Regions from separate parts of the Paenibacillus sp. M2 genome, predicted to be linked through region 2. Evidence: riboswitches for the same ligand, from Rfam matches in the RefSeq annotation. Region 2 holds a riboswitch; the other holds the start of a gene.

Region 1 (9,507 bases), 550 kb from region 2:
TGACAAGGGATTCCCACATATGCCGATGCGTGTCCACCAGCCCAGGCATAATAATCATCGATGAAGCATCAATGACCTCCGCACCCGGAATATCCAGGTCGGGCTGGATCGCCATGATCAGTGAATCCTGAATCAGAACGTCCGCCCTCTTATACTGTCCAATTCGAGCATCCATCGACAACACACAGCCATTTTTCAACAGATAACTTGTCCGCACAAGACACATCTCCCATCTAATTTGGTTTGAAAGACGATCACATCCTGCTTACGAATCCGTACTGCTTCTGACTATTTTTTCGCTAGTATATATACATTATATAGTTATTGTTAGTATTTATCAATTTTGGGATTTGTGTTTCGCCCGAAATCTTCTGACCTTCATCAGGTTGCCGCACATCTTATCATCACAGTACTTCTGTGTTCTGCTTCGGGTAACATCATAGAACATCCAGCGACAATCCGAATTATCACAGATCCGAATCCTACGCCCTTCTCCCTCCACCAAAGTTGTAGCAAAGTCAGCAGCTACCTCAGCCATAACCTGATGCCAATGTGCTTTTATAGCTACCAGTTGGAGTTTCATTTCCTGATCAATTGTAGTCAATGTTCTTTTTACATGCCCTGCTTCCATAACACCATTCAGCCACTGTTGCTCTTCATCCGTTAATGATGCTCCAGAAGATAAGCGAGCTCCAAGAGCCATCAATTCGTTCCTGAAGTTTCTCATCGACAACTCATCTTCTGGAGATGCAGGGACAGAAGCGTTAAGTTGCCATCGATCCAGAAAGTCTTGCTGCCAGCTCGCCTTCCCGAGTCTGTCCTCCGATCGATCTCCCCCACGCCAGTCGTGATAATCGCTGTTTACAAAATCGGTCCAAAGTCTGTCCATGTCTACCTCCGTTTAATGTAACTACCTTAATTCAATAAAGGTGGTTACACCCTGTCTTTGATGTGTTATATTAAGTGTAACCTCATTAATCAGTTTTAGCTAGTTACATCATACATCACAATAATTCTCAAGGAGGAAACGGCAATGACGAAAACAACAGCATTAGATGTGTTACTGATTCAAAAGGATAATACATGGGATCAATGCAATTGGATTGTACCTTTGTCGAAATCCTTGGAGGGTCTTACAGCAGAACAAGCAGCCTGGATTCCACCCTCAGGGGGATTAAGCATCTGGCAGTTGGTTAACCATATGTATTATTACAACCATCGCTTATTGTGTCGCATGCAAAGTAAGGAGCCTACCCTTCCTGCTGTAGACTCCAATGAATACACATTTGGGAATCCGGGAGATGCAACGGATGCAGCTGGTTGGAATACACTGCTACAGGGTACAACTCGATTAGCCCAGCAGTTGCGAGATCAATTGGCTGCACTCGAAGAGTCAGATCTTGAAGCCGCATATATGGACTCCGAAGAGAAATGGGCACACGAACTGGCTCGATGGGTACTCCATGATGCGTATCACGCAGGTCAGATCGTGCTTCTTCGCAGACAACAAGGAAGCTGGAAAATCGTTTTCTAAAAAAAATGCTTGAACTGCTAGCGCTTACAGGAATAAGATGAACTTATTAATGTTACAGCTTGTTTAACACACTATATAATTGAATAGGATCTTCGGGGTAGGGTGCAATTCCCAACCGGCGGTGATGTTCTTCGGAACCAGCCCGCGACTCGCTATTTGTTCTTAACGAAGGACATTTAGCGACTGACTTGGTGTGAATCCAAGGCCGACGGTACAGTCCGGATGAGAGAAGATCAACACATTGACATGCCGTTCACGGGAAGGCCTCTTTCCTGACGCATGTCCTTGGATGAGCCCCCGTTTATTTGGTATATACCAAAACGGGGGCTTCTGTCGATTTTGCCAACTGAAGATTCCGTGTTCTGACGAAGGAGTCCTGAATATGGAAAAGACATCAGCAGCATCACCTGTTTACCGCAAGGAACGAAGTAATACCGGATTCTGGCTTGTAGTTCTCGGCGCCGCCTTATGGGGGGTCGACCCACTCTTCCGCATTATTTTGCTAAATACGATGACATCCACGCAGATTGTACTGGTGGAACATATCATCGTCAGTCTTATTGCCATTCCCGTGCTATGGAAATTCCGGTCTGACCTGAAAAACCTGCGCGCTCGCCACTGGATTGCCGTGATTTTTATCTCATGGGGAGGTTCAGCACTTGCAACGGTGTTGTTCACCATGGCACTAACACATAACGATCCGAACACAGTTCTATTATTGCAAAAAATGCAACCACTCTTCGCTATCGTGCTGGCTAAACTGTTATTGAAAGAAACGTTGCCTCGTCGCTTCGGTGGATTGTTCTTCATAGCATTAGCAGGAACCTACCTGCTTACATTTGGCTTCACATTGCCATTAGGTAACTGGGACAACTGGATTCATGCTGGAAGCTTGTTATCCCTTGGGGCCGCTGCCTTATGGGGAGGTTCAACCGTTATGGGACGATTGATGCTGGGTCAGGCGCGTTACGAAACCGTCACCTCTCTTCGTTTTGTCGTTGCTCTCCCGCTCCTGATTTTTATGACGTGGAACGAAGGTGCGGCATGGACGTTTCCGTCCGGAACGGGTGAACAGACCGCTGTCATCCTCAACATTCTCGGTCAGGCATTGTTACCAGGTTTGCTCAGTCTTCTGTTGTATTACAAAGGTCTGTCGTCAACCAAAGCTTCTGTTGCAACACTCGCAGAACTTAGCTTCCCGATGGCGGGTGTGTTGGTGAACTGGATCGCTTTCCGTACGCTGATTACATGGGAGCAGTTGCTTGGTTTTATTTTAATCTGGGTGGCCCTCTTCGCCATTTCCAGACAGCAGGAAAGATCATCCACTGCGACTGATGCGGCACCGAAGCTGCGTACAGAGTAAGTGGATATATCCGAGGTTCTCATATAAACAAATAGTCAAATATAAAAATAAGACCATTGCACATCAAATTAGATGAGCAGTGGTTTTTTATTTCCATTTCTCGATGTTACTCAATCATTTTCTCAATTAGCAATATGAGCTATTAACCCTGTGCTTTATTTTATTTTGATATCGCAACTCCTTCCTCTTTTCCATTCGACCCATACCGAATATGCTAATCATCGCACTACGTCTCTTCTATGTTTTGTCTTTTGTCCAATCCGATGGTACGATGACATATGGAATAAACAGATGAATTATATTCAGAGAGGAACGATCATAATGTCTTCATTCTCATATACCTCCTACGACGCCGTAGGTTTGGCTGAACTGATCCGATCCCGGGAAGTATCCCCGGTTGAATTGCTGGAAGCGGCGTTTGCACGCCTTGAAGAAGTGAATCCGCAACTTAATGCAGTTATTCGTACATATGAAAATCGCGCACGGGAGGAAGCCAGTTTGGTTCGCCCTGGAGAACAACCTTTTGCCGGTGTGCCCCTGCTCCTGAAAGATATCTCGCAATCCTTGGAAGGTGAATTTCTGACTTCAGGCTCCCGTCTGTTCAGCGAGCATCGGGCATTACGCAATTCCAATTTTGTCACTCGACTCCGTGATGCGGGTTTTATCATCATAGGACATACGAATACGCCCGAATTTGGCTTGAAAAATATTACGGAGCCCCGCCTCCATGGTCCAAGTCGCAATCCCTGGAATATCAATCACTCTCCCGGTGGATCAAGCGGTGGAGCCGCTGCCGCTGTAGCTTCGGGTATTGTTCCTCTGGCCGGAGCCAGTGACGGAGGCGGTTCGATTCGTATCCCGGCTTCCTTTAGCGGATTGTTTGGATTGAAGCCAACTCGCGGGCGCACTCCTGTAGGACCGGGAGTTGGTCGTCAATGGCAAGGCGCATCGATTGATTTTGCCCTCTCTCGCTCGGTTCGGGACAGTGCTGCATTGCTTGATACCTTACAAGTCATACAGCCTGAAGCTGCATTTCATGCGCCACTCTTTCCAGGCAGTTACTTGGCAGATATGAGCTATCCACATCAACGCAAACTGAAAATTGCATACACAACCGATTCGCCCGTAGGTACACCCGTCAGCGTAGAAGCCAAAGAGTCTGTACTCAAGCTCGTTCGCTGGTTGGAAGATCAAGGTCATCATGTTGAAGAAAAACTCAGTCCAGTCAATGGAGTTAGGTTGATGGAAAATTATTACATGATGAACAGTGGTGAGATGGCCGCGATGATCTCTTCCATGGAACGATCCATGGGTCGGGCTCTGACCTCCGATGATATGGAGATTGAATCCTGGGTTCTGGCTGAAGCTGGAAAAAAGGTGTCCGCCGCGGAATTTGTACATAGCTTAGCTGAATGGGATGTAGCTGCAGCTCAGATGTCCACCTTGTTTGAGCGTTATGACTTCTATGTCACACCCGTTAATGCTTTTTCTGCGCCTAAGATTGGAGAATTAACACCTCAAGACGAACAGATCCGTAATCTGATGCGAATTAGTGAGTTGGACAAGACCCAGCAGCAGCAACTCATTTATGAAATGTTTGAGCCCAGTCTTACGTATACACCTTTCACCCAGCTTGCAAATCTGACCGGCCAGCCTGCGATAAGTGTACCTCTTCATATGACACCAGAAGGTTTGCCAATGGGTGTACAGGTTATGGCAACCAAAGGCCGTGAAGACTGGTTGCTGCATCTCGCTGGTCAGTTGGAAACATCCGAACTTTGGATTGGGATGAAAGGTAATCCTCTGTTCCCAGCATAAACGCAATATTTTACACGTTTCTGATGAGTAATCTTTCATCCACTCTATTCTTATTTTTCATATTCGCATGCCTACATTACTTGCTATAGTGCATGAAAGCAATGTCGTCTCCGCATACTGAAGTAAAAAGACATCGGAGGAGACAGTGATGAATTCAACGGAATCTCATAAACAATCTATTCACATTCCTGCCAAGACAGGCTACGCTCTTAGAGTGAAAAAAGGCTCACTGATCCGTATAACTGATTTGGAAGGGCAGCAAGTGGTTGACTTTGTCGCTTATGATGCACAGAATATTAATAATCGGCTTGATCCCGGGGTAACCCTCGATGTCCTGCGCAATTACAGAATTAAACCGGGGCAATGCCTGTATTCCAACCGTTATAAACCTCTCATTTCCATTGTCAGTGAAACTGTAGGCATTCATGATTTTTTCAATTCGGCCTGTCGTCCGGAAATGTATGAGGTCTTATATGATAAAAAGGACCATCCCAGTTGTTATAATAATCTGAATACTGCTCTTGAACCTTTCGGTATCTCTCCCCCGGATCAACATTATCCTTTCAATCTGTTTATGAATTCCGTAGTAGATGGTGAAGGCAAAATTGATGTTATCGCTCCCGAATCATGTGCAGGGGATTATGTTGAAATGGAAGCTTTGATGGATCTGATCATCGGTTTATCGGCTTGTCCGTGCGAGGAAAGTTCTTGCAATGGCTATCATTGTACACCTGTTCAACTCGATGTGGAGTCGCCTGCTGGTTAAAGTGCTATATCCTCACAGTTTGTTCTAATTCACTCCTTGCGGGAATACGATGACTTGTACCCATTTTATGTGACTACTGGTACAATTCGTCGAACCCGTTAAGGAGTGAACGTATTTATGTCTGTACTGTTCAGTTATATTATTCTGGGAATATCATTGTCCGCTCCAATCGGTCCGATTAATGCTGCTCAACTGGACCGTGGAGCTCGACATGGATTCATGCATGCCTGGATTCTAGGACTCGGAGCTATGTTTGCAGACTTGGTGTATATGCTGCTGATTTATTTTGGAGTTGCCCATTTTCTGGACACGCCGTTTATGCGCTCTTTTCTCTGGTCATTTGGCAGTTTTATTCTGATTTACACGGGAGTGGAAACGCTCTCGAAGCTGAAACAGGGGATTCAAGGTACATCTACTGCGGAGGCGACTGTTCGAAAATCGTTTATTTCTGGCTTTTTGATGGCTCTGTCCAATCCACTGAATATTTTGTTTTGGCTTGGGATCTATGGCTCCATTCTCGCGACAACTGTAAAGCATACGGACACCGCTCATTTACTGCTCTACAGTTCAGGCATATTTATTGGCATTCTGGTGTGGGATGTCATTATGGCTGGAATGGCCAGTCGATTCCACAAACATAGCAGTGAAAATGTATTGCGCTGGATCTCCATCATTTCGGGAATCTGCCTGATCGGATTTGGTTTGTATTTCGGTTACGAAGCTGTGCGTTCCATATTTTTCTGACAATAAAATCAGGCTGGACAGTCACCCAACTTCCCCCACATTAATACTGTAACGGTATCATGTGGAATGGAGTTGGGAATCAATGGCGGAGCTGTATAGTGCCGACGAAATAAATAGTTTATATGAGCGTCTACCATCTTGGCAGCAGGACGCTTATTCGCAATTTGCAGATATGATCGCCGATGAAAATAATACGTATCCATGTGTACCTGGACGAATGGGATTTCTGTCCGGACATTTGAGGTATGGCTTTACGTGTGACCCCCGATCTGAACAAGCTGCCGAAGATATGGCGGATCTGCTTAGACAATATGGTCCTGTATCCAGAGACACCGGTCATTACGCTTCCATGGTTGTGATCTGTGATACGCCAACTGATCTGAAAGATCATACAACGGTAGAGCAATATCAGACGTTATTCTGGCAAATGCTTAATCGGGTAAGTTCACACGATACCGAGCCGTGGCCAGAACATATTTCAACCGATCCTCATGATTCATCATGGGAATTTTGCTTTGGCGGAGAGCCTTACTTTTGTTTCTGTGCAACTCCTGCACATGAACTCCGAGCCAGCCGGCATTTTCCTTATCTCATGTTTGCTTTTCAACCACGGTGGGTATTCGAATCCATTAATGACAATACCCCTCTTGGCCGTAAAATGAAAACCTTGATTCGCAAACGTCTCGCTGCGTATGATGCTGTACCTGCTCACCCTTCGCTGATGTGGTATGGTCAGCAAGATAATCTGGAATGGAAACAGTATTTCTTGCCTGATGATGAGCAGACACCCTCCAAATGTCCATTCATGCGGATGAAGCAAGCCCTAGGCAAGTTGACGAAATAATCTTAAAGCACTCATTAATCCGTTGTGCGACATCCACGAAAGTTGCTGAAAGGTACTTATGGTTTGGATGGTGCTGACTGCGGTGGTTTCGAGCCACGAACCTTATGAACAACATACGTGATGATCCCAAGAAATACGACAAGTCCCACACTTGCCAGCAGACCCGTTCTGCTGGCTTTTTCCATCGCTGTTCCGGCCACAGCGGCCACAATTAATACCATGGCAATCCACACTTTGATGCGATTCCACTTCACAGGCTTCATTTTTTTAATGTACGTGATGCAGATGAGCAGCCATGTATACATTAATACCAGACTACCTGCTGTCGTCACATATTCAAACAAACTCTTGGGCATCCATAATGCCATCAAGGTAGACAGGACTAATCCAGCCGCTGTACAGCACAATGCCTGAAGTGGCATGTCCTTTTTTCCCCAGGTCTTCGTGAACAGCTTTGGTGCATCTCCATCTTCTGCGAGTTTCACCAACATGGACGTAATGGCATATAACGAAGCCACCATCGTCGAGAATCCGGCTATAATCAGAATTCCGTTGAGAATGTGGACCACAACGGTTAATCCAATGGTTGACATGGCTTTGACAAGCGGGCTTTCATCTGGAGTTAACTGAGCTGAAGGCACAAGCAACAGGATCAACGCAATTGAAATCACATAGAGTGTACTCACCGATAATAACATTACTCGACCTGATTTCACTGCATCTTTTGGTTCTTTCAGGTTAGCTGCCATCAACCCCATAACCTCGATCCCGGCAAAAGCAAAGAATGCATAGATGAAACCGGTCCATACGCCTTTACCCCCATGCGGGAACCACTCATTCTTCAATTGCTCTGGTGTCACTTTTACCGGTAGCCAACCTAGACAAGCCGCTCCTGCTATAGCTATAAATGCAACCGTTGCAGCAAGTTTGATTACAGCAAGAATATTCTCCGTTTTGGTTAATCCCTTTGCTCCCAGTGCAGCAATGAAGAGACCTATAGCGGCATAGATCGCAACAAATGTCCAAAGCGGAAACTTGGGAAACCAGAATTGAGAGAACAGCCCAAGTGCCGTTAATGAGCTGCCCATGATGAGCATTTCAGAGAACCAGTACATCCATCCACTACCAAAACCAGCCCAAGGTCCGAATGCTTCGCCTGCATACGTTCGAAAAGCGCCTTCCTTTGGATCTTCTGCGGTCATCTGTGCCAGCGCACCAAATACAAAGTAAGTACCTGCTGCCGCCAGCACCAACAATATAAGTACGGATATCCCAGCCCAATGAATCGCCAGACTGGTCCCTAGAAAAAATCCCGTTCCCAGTGTGCAACCCGCGCCAAACAGGGATAAGCTGACCCAACTTAGTTTTTCGTCGTCGTTTTTACGGTGTTGCTGACTTTTCATGAAGCTCCTCCTTCTACCTTATCCCCTTACGATTTACAGGTCATGGAGGTTTTATGTCTGTATTGCCAAAAAGAATTATTATTAGTTTACATAATATTTAATATGTTTCATTTATTCTGATGATGCTTTTAAGCTGTATGCTTTTTAAGATCAGAATAAAGATATATTTTCAATTCTATTTAAATCCGCAAAAAAAGTGGTTGACTTCAATCGCTTAGAATGGTTTTCCTTTTAAACATGGTGGTGCGTCAATGTGGCTATATGAGAGATGGTAACTAAGGTGGGAAAATGATCTCTCTATTGTGAATTTTTCATATGTTGAAATTTTATAAAATAAGTCGTTATTTCTTTTAAATTGAACGTAGACTGTTTCTTTTTCGTTTTTTCTCAATAGCTTCGTCGTTTTTTATAAATTTAGTCGTTTATAAGAAAGGCTACCTCCTGGGATTTTTCCTTTTTATCCTTTTTCACCAGTTTTCGAACTAGGCTGACGTATAGGCATTATCCCCTAAAATTTTCGCAGGCTCTGTTCCGAATACTGTTATGAATTTTTCATATATTGAAAATATTTTATGTTGGTCATAAAAAAAGCCGCCATAAAGGCGACTTCGCTAATATTTCCAATTTAAGTCCGGCCAGTCCAATCTGTTCCGGCGATTTCTTTCCATCGTGTTCTAATCTCATCATATATTTCCTGTGGTAATGTGCCTTTAGCCACAAGGTCGGCATTTTGCTGCCAGCGATTGGGCTTGGCTGTTCCTACAATAGCCGTATCTACTCCTTCGGTACTTAGCGTAAAACGCAGTGCTGTTTCCACCGCTGCCTGGGCATCCTCACCCAGAAAACCATAGTTAAGTTCACTTAAGCGCTTCCAGTATATGAATGGATAAGCCTCTTCCGAAAGTGTTTCATACGTCCAGGCCGCATTGGCAATAGGTCTTTTGGCCATTACTCCCATGTTTCTTTTTCTTGCCTCAGGCAACGTAAGATCAATTGCTTCCTGATCTGCGATATTTAATGAAGTCTCCAGGCTGT
Region 2 (9,507 bases):
CAACATGTTTTCAAGCGTCATCTCTTCACCTAACTTCAGATAGAGAGACGATCCTTCTTTGGCAAAAGCCGTGGGAGTCACTTTCACTTTCTCATCCAGCTTGCTGTGTTCGATCGCTACAATCGCCGTCATGATTTTGGTCAAGCTGGCAATTCGCAATTCCTTATCCCCATCCTTACTGTATAAGATCCGGCCTGATGTGACATCAATGAGAGCAGCGCTTTGCGCATGTGTAGACGGACCTTGAATTGTTGCCTGGGCTTGAGTAACCCCTAATGAAGACAGCAAGAAGACAGGGATAAGCATGCATGCAAGAACTTTCGTTATTTTTCGCATCAATTCATTCCTCCGGGTCACTTGGAATCTTGTACTATCTTATGTCCGGGCAACTTGGAGTATGTCCCATCGGGCAAAAACAGCAAAAATCCCTCACGCTTGGATGCGGGAGGGATCATGACCAACTGATTCAGCTATAGGTTGATGGATCTGGTGTTACTGGTACATCTGTTGTATTCGTTGTTTTTGTATTACGTTGGAACATGCCTTGAATTCGATCAAGAACATAAGGCGTAGAGTCAATGAGTTTCTCAAACAGATGTGTGGAGTTATCGAGTGGCACAATGTGTACCCCCTGTTTACCTACCACCAGGAACGCAATAGGACGTATGGATACACCGCCGCCACTACCGCCACCAAATGGAGAAGCAACTTTAGCTGAACTCGCATGTTCTGCAGAGGTACCCGTAGCACCACCTTTGCCATTACTTTCTCCATTGACGTGAAAATCACTACCACCGGCAGCAAATCCGAATCCCACCTTACTGATTGGCAGTATCACGGTACCATCCGGTGTTTCGACTGCATCGCCAACAATTGTATTGACATCCACCATGGCCTTGATATTTTCCATAGCGGTTTCCATTAAGCCTTGAATTGGATGATCTGACATTTTAATTCCCTCCAGTTTCAATGTAAGCTAGGTTTGATCTAACCATATCATCCCCAAACTTGAAGGGACTTATGTAAATAAGCATTTTAAGTACACGCACCGCACCCCAACCTCATATTTCCAAACAGTTCGGTATAATGGGTTTTTACAGAGTTGTCCCACTAAGTTTCTTCTTTTGCTTCTCCTTATGCCTGCGGCGCTGTTCCTGAAGAAGTTTGAACCACATCCGCCATCCGCCTTCGACTTGAAGCACACGGGTGAGTAGTGTAACTCCAGCGATCAGAACGGCTGTAATCCGAATTTTCGCTCTGAAATCCAGATCGGTTCTAAATTCCATTTCATCGGACCATACCGGCATAACCTGAAGCACGGGTGTTTCATCAAAGCGGATCTGATAGGTGAGAAAACCAATAATAATGGATTTGATACTCCACACCCAGCCCGTCAGCACCGCTGTATATGCTGCATCACCAACGCCGATGTGGGTAGCCCAGGACAGTTGGGTCATATGTACGCGTGTGAGTGTTTGCTTAAGCCACAGCTTGAGCGCGTCTGTTGCCCTAAGCATAATTTTCACATCTTTAGCCCACTTCTTGACTTTGCGTTTGTTGACCCGCTCACTTCCCTGGGCCTCGCCTCTCGAATGATTCATGGATTTTTCGGTCTTGACCAGAAAACCTTCCTTCATATTGCGAAAAACAATACTCGGGATCTCATAGTTAATCCGCACAATTCCATAGAGAAGACGAACATTAATATTGGCGTAATCATCACTTTTATGTTTACTGAATGTAAAATGTACATGAACATTTGAGATGAGGACTGCGGCAATCAGCAATGCGAACAACAAACCGATTCCTCCAAGCCAAATCCACACAGGCCTTACCTCCAAGCCCTCAATTCTTTTCTCGTCTAGTATGGCACTCTGAATAGGAAAAAATTCACGTCTCACCTAAAAATCCCATTACATATTTATTTTTAAACTGTTCTATTCACCATTTATCTAAACAATGCACAAAAAAACCGACTCCACTGATGGGTGTCGGTTAGTATGAGCTAGCAAATTAGAGTGAAGAATCCGTATTATCATCTTCGTTGTCGATATGACTTAGGTCATCCGCCGGATCAGCACTTTCCGGTTCCAGTTGTTGCAAATCCAGTTTGTTGAATAACAGTTGTGTCTCTTCTTCCAGGTTTTCCGAATCTTCGAACAAGCCTGGTTCCGGGAGGTCTTTAATTGAAGCCAGTCCGAAATAATCCAGGAATGACTTGGTCGTTCCATACAGAATTGGTCGTCCGATGGCCTCGGCTCGTCCTACTTCAATAATCAGATCCTTATTCACAAGCGTATGGATGGCCCGCTCCGATTTTACACCGCGGATTTCCTCAATCTCTACCCGTGTAATCGGCTGACGATACGCCACAATGGCCAGCGTCTCCAGAGCCGCCTGGGATAAGGACGTGCGTGCGGGAGAGTATGCCAGTTTCTCGAAATATACAGCGTGGTCAGGCAAGGTGCCCAACTGAACTACACCAGCGATCTTGAGAATCTGTACACCTCGTCCCTGCTGTGAAAATTCATGAATCATCTCCTCAATCGCGTCCGTTACAAGCTCCACTCGCTGGTCGACGATCTCGGCGATTTGTTTGATACTCAGACCTTCTTCTCCGGACAAAAACAGCAGGCCTTCAATAATCGATTTCAATTTCGGAAAATCCATGATTCTTTGTTTCCCCTCTCCACTCCATAACGATATCCTCAAACATCCGTTCCTGATAACAGACAATCTGCTTCATCTTCATCAGTTCCAGCACCGCCAGAAAAGTGACAACAATCTCATGGCGATAGATATGCTCATCCATCAATTTGGAGAATAACAGTCTGCCTCCCGGCCCCATACTTTCCAAAGCGCCGATGACATCCCGTATCCGGTCCTTAACCGAAATCTCATCCCGTTTGATTCGGGTTACAGTTGTGCGCTTCTCAGCCTTGCGTAGCGCCTTCTGAAAGGCTGCAATCAGGTCAGAGGTGTGTAAACCCTCAACCGGGTTCGATTGGGCTTCTACGGGCATATAGGGGCGCAGATCCTCGGGCTCTTTGGAAAATATAAGGCTGCGTTCCCACTCCCGTTCATGAAGATGACGCGCAATTCCCTTGTACTTGCGATATTCTATCAGACGTGCAATCAGCTCTGCACGTGGATCATAATCTTCTTCTTCCATAAAATCATAATCCTCAAAGTCCTCAATTACCGGTGGTTTGGGCAGCAAAAGTTTGCTCTTGATCGACAGCAATGTTGCTGCCATAACCAGAAACTCACTCGTAATATCCAGTTCCAGTTCCTGCATCGAATGCAGATACGCCATGTATTGATCGGTAATATCGCTGATGGGAATATCCTGGATATGAATTTCAGCCTTATCAATCAGATGAAGCAGCAGATCCAAAGGCCCTTCAAAAGTCTCCAGTTTGTATGTAACTACCGTCACTAGACGAATCCTCCCGCCAGAAAAATACAAAACCCTGCTAAGCCGTCCGAATCCGGTTTCCCGTGTTCGTCTGCGCAAAGCAGGGCACTACTATTAAATAAGCACTATTTTAGCTGTTTCGTCAAGTTTGCCATCTCAATTGCCGCCGTAGCTGCATCCCAACCTTTGTTACCCGCCTTGGTTCCGGCACGTTCAATCGCTTGTTCAATATTTTCTGTTGTAACCAGTCCAAAGATCGTAGGCACGCCCGTTTTCAGGTTAATTGCTGCTACCCCTTTAGCCATCTCGTTGCATACATAATCGTAATGTGTAGTTGATCCACGAATGACGGTTCCCAGCGTAATCACCGCATCATACTTGCCACTCTCCGCCATTTTCTGCGCAATCAAAGGGATTTCGAACGCACCTGGAACCCAGGCTACATCCACTTCATCATCCTGCACGCCGTGACGTTTGAATGCATCAAGAGCTGCGCTAAGCAATTTACTGGTAATGAATTCGTTGAAACGTCCAACGACAACTCCATATCTGGATCCTTCTGATACTAAATGTCCTTCGAAAAATTGTGGCATTCAAGTCATCTCCCTAACGGTATAATGTAATGTAAGTAACGGAAATCCCTAAGTAATCTCTTCCATAAATTACATGGTGAACGTTGTTCATCTAAAATATATTTACTGTTCGTTCTGCTCGATATCATCAAACTTGAGCATATGCCCCAACTTGGCTTGCTTGGTATGAAGATACACCGTATTGTCCTCGTTCTCTTCCATCTGGATCGCAACACGCTCTACGACTTCAAGTCCATATCCTTCAAGACCTTTAATTTTACGAGGATTGTTAGTTAGCAGTCTGATCTGACGAACCCCAAGGTCTTTCAGTATTTGAGCGCCAATTCCGTAATCACGCAAGTCAGCAGCAAAACCCAAACTCAGGTTTGCATCAACAGTATCCATACCTTCCTCTTGCAGCTTATAGGCTTTGAGTTTGTTGATCAGGCCAATACCCCGACCTTCCTGTCTCATATAAAGCAGTACACCGTTGCCTTCCTCATGAATCTGTTTGAGTGCCGCATCAAACTGCGGACCACAGTCACAACGATGCGAATGGAATACATCACCTGTCAAACATTCAGAGTGTACACGTACAAGTACAGGTTTGGAACCATCAATCTCACCTTTAACCAGAGCCACATGTTCCTTATTGTCCACAGCGTTTGTATAAGCCACCGCTTGAAACTCACCAAAGTCCGTTGGCATACGCACAGCCACTTCACGTTGAACCAGCTGCTCTTTTTCGTTACGGTAACGAATCATGTCCTGAATACTGATCAGCTTCAGATCATGTTTGCGGGCAATCTCCTGCAGATCCGGAAGTCTGGCCATTGTGCCATCTTCCTTAATTACTTCACAGATAACGCCAGCGGGATATGAACCACACATAATAGCCAAATCTACTGCTGCTTCTGTGTGCCCGGCACGACGAAGTACACCGCCGTCTTTTGCAATAAGCGGGAACATGTGACCAGGCTTACGGAAGTCCCCGGCTTTCGCCTCAGGATCAATCAGACCTTTCACGGTAATAGAGCGTTCATGTGCCGAGATGCCTGTTGTCGTATCTTTGTGATCCACAGAGACGGTGAAGGCTGTTCCATGGAAATCCGTATTTTGTTGAACCATCGGTTTCAGGTTAAGTTCGTCCGCACGTTGTTGTGTAATCGGAACACAGACCAGACCTCTACCTTCAGTAATCATGAAATTAATGACTTCAGGTGTCGCCTTTTCAGCCAAAGCGATAAAATCGCCTTCATTCTCCCGATCTTCATCATCCACAACAATGACGGGTTTGCCACGCATGAGGTCATATATGGCTTCTTCTATTGTGTCCAGAATGGATTGTTCTGACATTGGTCCACCTCCAGTTAATTTCTGTTCTCTATTTATGCAAATCCGTGATTGGCGAGAAAATCTTCACTGATACTGCGCGGCTTGCCAGTACCCGTCTCCCGATGCCCTCTCCCATACTGGAGCAGATGATCCACATATTTGCCCAAAATATCGCATTCGATATTAATGGTATCCCCTGTCTTTTTCACATTTAGTACAGTTTCACCAATGGTATGCGGGATAATGGAAACCGTGAATGCGGTATCCGATGTATGGACAACGGTCAAACTAATGCCATCCAGTGTAACCGATCCTTTGGGGATCAGATATTTGAACAACTGGTGATCATCAGGCTTGATCTCAAACACAATCGCATTCTGATCACGTGTTATACTGCCAATCACTCCAGTACCATCGACATGGCCCTGAACGATATGTCCGCCAAAACGACCGCCGGATTGCATGGCCCGCTCCAGATTAACTTTACTGCCAGATTGCAGCTGACTGAGAGTGGTATGGCGATACGTTTCAGGCATTACATCGGCGGTAAAACCTCCACCTTCGAGTGTTGTCGCAGTTAAGCACACGCCGTTCACTGCTACACTATCACCAATCTTCAGATCGTCCATGATGGCGGAAGCTCCGATATTCAGGACCATCGCTTCGCCTTTCCGACCAATACGCCGGATCTGACCGACTTCTTCCACCAAACCGGTAAACATGCTGCCGCCTCCCCTGTTTTATTTATTCAGGCCACACCGGAATACCGCCAATGCTGATATTATCTCCAACTTGTTCGATCTCCAACTGATTCAATTGAATCGCCTGATTCATACGTTCCACACCCTCGAAGCGGAAGCTTCCAGGTGTATCATAACCGCCTACAATCTTCGGAGCGATAAACATGAGCAGTCGATCGACCAACCGTGCCTCCAGCATGGCTCCATTCAAGGTGCCTCCACCTTCAAGCAAAATCGAACCAATCTCACGCTCACCCAACTTGCTAAGTCCGTTTAACAGATCCACACGTGGTCCAGGACCACAGCGTATAATTTCGACGCCGTAGGCTTCCAAACGTTCAGCAGCTTCAGGACTGGCTTCGTCTGTTGTCAGCACCCATGTTGGAGCAAGACCATCCTTAACCATTTTGGCACCTACGGGAAGACGTAACTTGGAATCCACCACAATGCGCACTGGACTAATGCCTTCGACTTGCAAACGGGTAGTAAGTTCCGGATTATCGGCAATCACTGTGTCGACACCAACCATAATTCCCTGGTGACGATGACGAAGGGCATGCACAATCTCACGAGCAGGCTCGTTAGAGATCCACTTGCTGTCTCCGCTGCGAGTAGCAATTTTGCCATCCAAAGTAGTAGCCGTCTTCAGTGTCACAAAAGGTAGACCTGTTGTAATAAATTTAATGAATTTTTCATTCATGCGTCTTCCACGCTCACGCAGTACGCCAACTTCAACTTCAATGCCTTGTTGACGAAGCATGCTTATGCCCCTGCCGGATACTTGCGGATTTGGATCTTCACAACATACCACAACACGTTTCACCTTTTCATGAATCAGGCGTTCACTACAAGGTGGCGTCTTGCCATAATGACTACAAGGCTCAAGTGTAACGTATACCGTACTTCCTTCTGCATCACTGCCTGCCATGTTAAGTGCATGCACCTCTGCATGCCCGGTTCCACGTTTCAGATGGCTCCCCAGGCCTACAATACGACCCTCTTTCACAACTACACATCCAACGACCGGATTGATCCCCGTCTGTCCCTGTGCTCGTTCCGCCATATCCAATGCCAGTGCCATATAAAATTCATCATTGATCATTTCCAAATCCGTTCACCCCGCGGTTTAAAGTCTTGTTTATTAAAAAATCCCCGTCGAACAATCAGTTCGATGGGGATGATGAGAGACAAATGTCACCAGCAGGAGTGAAATGGATACAGCACGCCAACACTTTGCCCAAAACCTCATTTCGGGCAAGTGAAAATAGACACATACCTTAATGAACATCAATTACAGGTAAAGAGCTTTTATAGTGCGGCATATGTATGGAACTGTCCGGCGTAACCGGATCTTCCCTGCACAGTGCAAGACATTACAAATCGTGACTGTGCAGCAATACTCCTGCTGAATGCAAACCTGTTAGGTCTGCACCTCTCCTTCTCCCATCCAGACTATACTGTCGGTTCTGGAATTACACCAGATCAGCCATCTGCCAAGGGCAGACAGGTCACGGACTTTGCATGAAGTGCTGGACATGTGTCCTTACACTTCCTGCATCACCGCCGGTAGGGAATCGCACCCTGCCCTGAAGGATTGCTTTCGTTATTACTTGGATGTTAGCACTTTAATGCCAAAAAATCAATTGTTTTTTGTTCCTTTTTGTCACATACTAACTTTTAATAAGCTAAGAAACAACAAAAAACCGCTTCCTCTCAAGGAGGCACGGTTTTGGCTTGGAGGCCCATTTCATATCAATCGTATCATTCTACATATCAGGAAAACACCAGCTCGCCATATGCTTTAATTCTTTGGCATTATGAAAGGGAATACGGTCAGGTTCTTGCAGGGGCGAAGTCGGAAGCGGGAACTCTCTTGCCACCCTTCTGACCCAACTTGTGGAATCGATCGCAATAGCCGAGCATTTCCAGCGTCCATTCGCTCTAGGTCGAAACGTCCCATGCAAATCTGCTTTTCCCGGCATCTCTGGAAAGACTCCATCCAAATATTCAACGATGACACGCTTGTCTCTGACTTCATGACAATACACCGTCACCCATACACCTTCCCGGACCCGAACAGCATACACATCTCCAGACTGTACCTCCCCGGTACCTGCATCAGGAGATGCCTTTGGTACTTTTCCACGAACACTTCTCTTCTTCTCCAATGCCCCTAAGATCGTGTCCTTTACAGCTGGACTCTCATCAGGCTTATCCGCAAGAGATATATTATTTAGATCAAAATCATGAAATATCTTGTTCAGGTTGTTCTCATTAATTCCGACAGATGAGTCCCACCATGCCAGAGGGGCCTGAACTTCAACCCGAACATTGGGGCGTGCGTCACGTTGCATGTAAGAGGTGAATTCCGTTATCATTCCAGGATGTTCCGGCGTATCCAATATGCCAATCAGAGCTAACGTCTCAAGCAAATCACGGTACGCATATTCCTTCTGTGTAGGCAAAAGACGTTCCTTCTTGAGGGCTACTGCTGCCTTGCTGTAACGAGTTTTGGGAGGTAATTCGCGCAGCACCGTTAACACCGCACGGAATGTCCAGCGGTCGTAATCATTGGCTATTGGAAGTTCCTGCGCGGCAGCCAGCTCTCGAAGTGCCAACACATATCCAAAAGGATCACCATCCAATGGGGTTCCATTGGTCATCCGCCAATACCATTGCAGCGTCGTGTCGGTTGCTTGATCTACACTTAATCCGCAAATCTTGCAAGTGTTCGAAGATGGATATGACGTATGTTCATGGCTTGGCATACTGCTCGCAATAAGCTTGCCCGTAAGCAACGAGCGCCAGATCATGGGTGCGGACCACAAAGAGGATACAAAAGCCTGCGCTGCATCATTGATCGTCCATTGATTTGCAACTTTTTTCAGCTCAGCAATCGTTTCATCATGTTGTGGACGTACAAATCGATTCGGTTCATGCCCGGCTGCCTCAAGCGCTTCTCGATCCTTTACGGATAGACTATCCGGAACGAAATGCCGCGATGCCTGAAGTTCTTCATCCCACAACGTGCGCTCACTATAAATTTGTTTTAACAAAAATAGCTGAGTAACCATATCCAAGGTTTTATTCATCCTTTCTAATCAACGATTTCAAATATGTAAAAAAATAAAAAAAGTGCTTCTATAAAAGAAGCACTTCATGTTTGGATCCAGTTAAGGTGAAGGTATTAAGCTTCTACAACTTCAACAGTTTCCATTTTGTCTTTACCTTCTAAAGCGTCCACGAACTCCATACCTTTAGTTACTTTACCAAATACAGTATGTTGTCCATCCAAATGTGGTTGCGGTTGGTAGCAGATGTAGAACTGGCTTCCACCTGTGTTACGGCCAGCATGTGCCATAGCCAGTGTTCCGCGCTCATGTTTGTTCGGGTTAATTTCACAGTTGATTGTGTAACCTGGGCCACCTGCACCGCTTGGAAC

What was found. A riboswitch is a leader RNA that binds a small molecule or an ion and turns the genes downstream of it on or off. The one in region 2 is predicted to bind FMN.
Region 1: another riboswitch for FMN. It lies ahead of ACETMN_RS18180 (DMT family transporter); the one in region 2 lies ahead of ribD (bifunctional diaminohydroxyphosphoribosylaminopyrimidine deaminase/5-amino-6-(5-phosphoribosylamino)uracil reductase RibD).

The regions. Positions count from the first base shown of each region.
Region 1 is NZ_CP169648.1:4,055,896-4,065,402, forward strand. Features, by position in the region: gene ACETMN_RS18165 (amidohydrolase family protein) at 1-217, opposite strand, end outside; gene ACETMN_RS18170 (CGNR zinc finger domain-containing protein) at 338-889, opposite strand; gene ACETMN_RS18175 (DinB family protein) at 1,034-1,534, shown strand; FMN riboswitch at 1,619-1,772, shown strand; gene ACETMN_RS18180 (DMT family transporter) at 1,917-2,897, shown strand; gene ACETMN_RS18185 (amidase) at 3,219-4,715, shown strand; gene ACETMN_RS18190 (DUF1989 domain-containing protein) at 4,864-5,481, shown strand; gene ACETMN_RS18195 (LysE family translocator) at 5,599-6,225, shown strand; gene ACETMN_RS18200 (YqcI/YcgG family protein) at 6,308-7,069, shown strand; gene ACETMN_RS18205 (amino acid permease) at 7,126-8,472, opposite strand; gene ACETMN_RS18210 (aldo/keto reductase) at 9,098-9,507, opposite strand, start outside.
Region 2 is NZ_CP169648.1:4,606,750-4,616,256, forward strand. Features, by position in the region: gene ACETMN_RS20905 (D-alanyl-D-alanine carboxypeptidase family protein) at 1-336, opposite strand, end outside; gene ytfJ (GerW family sporulation protein) at 467-949, opposite strand; gene ACETMN_RS20915 (DUF2953 domain-containing protein) at 1,095-1,826, opposite strand; gene scpB (SMC-Scp complex subunit ScpB) at 2,014-2,670, opposite strand; gene ACETMN_RS20925 (segregation and condensation protein A) at 2,639-3,439, opposite strand; gene ribE (6,7-dimethyl-8-ribityllumazine synthase) at 3,544-4,011, opposite strand; gene ACETMN_RS20935 (bifunctional 3,4-dihydroxy-2-butanone-4-phosphate synthase/GTP cyclohydrolase II) at 4,114-5,346, opposite strand; gene ribE (riboflavin synthase) at 5,379-6,047, opposite strand; gene ribD (bifunctional diaminohydroxyphosphoribosylaminopyrimidine deaminase/5-amino-6-(5-phosphoribosylamino)uracil reductase RibD) at 6,070-7,173, opposite strand; FMN riboswitch at 7,497-7,663, opposite strand; gene ACETMN_RS20950 (hypothetical protein) at 7,832-9,139, opposite strand; partial or broken gene ACETMN_RS20955 (peptidylprolyl isomerase) at 9,253-9,507, opposite strand, start outside; gene ACETMN_RS20960 (recombinase family protein) at 9,464-9,507, opposite strand, start outside.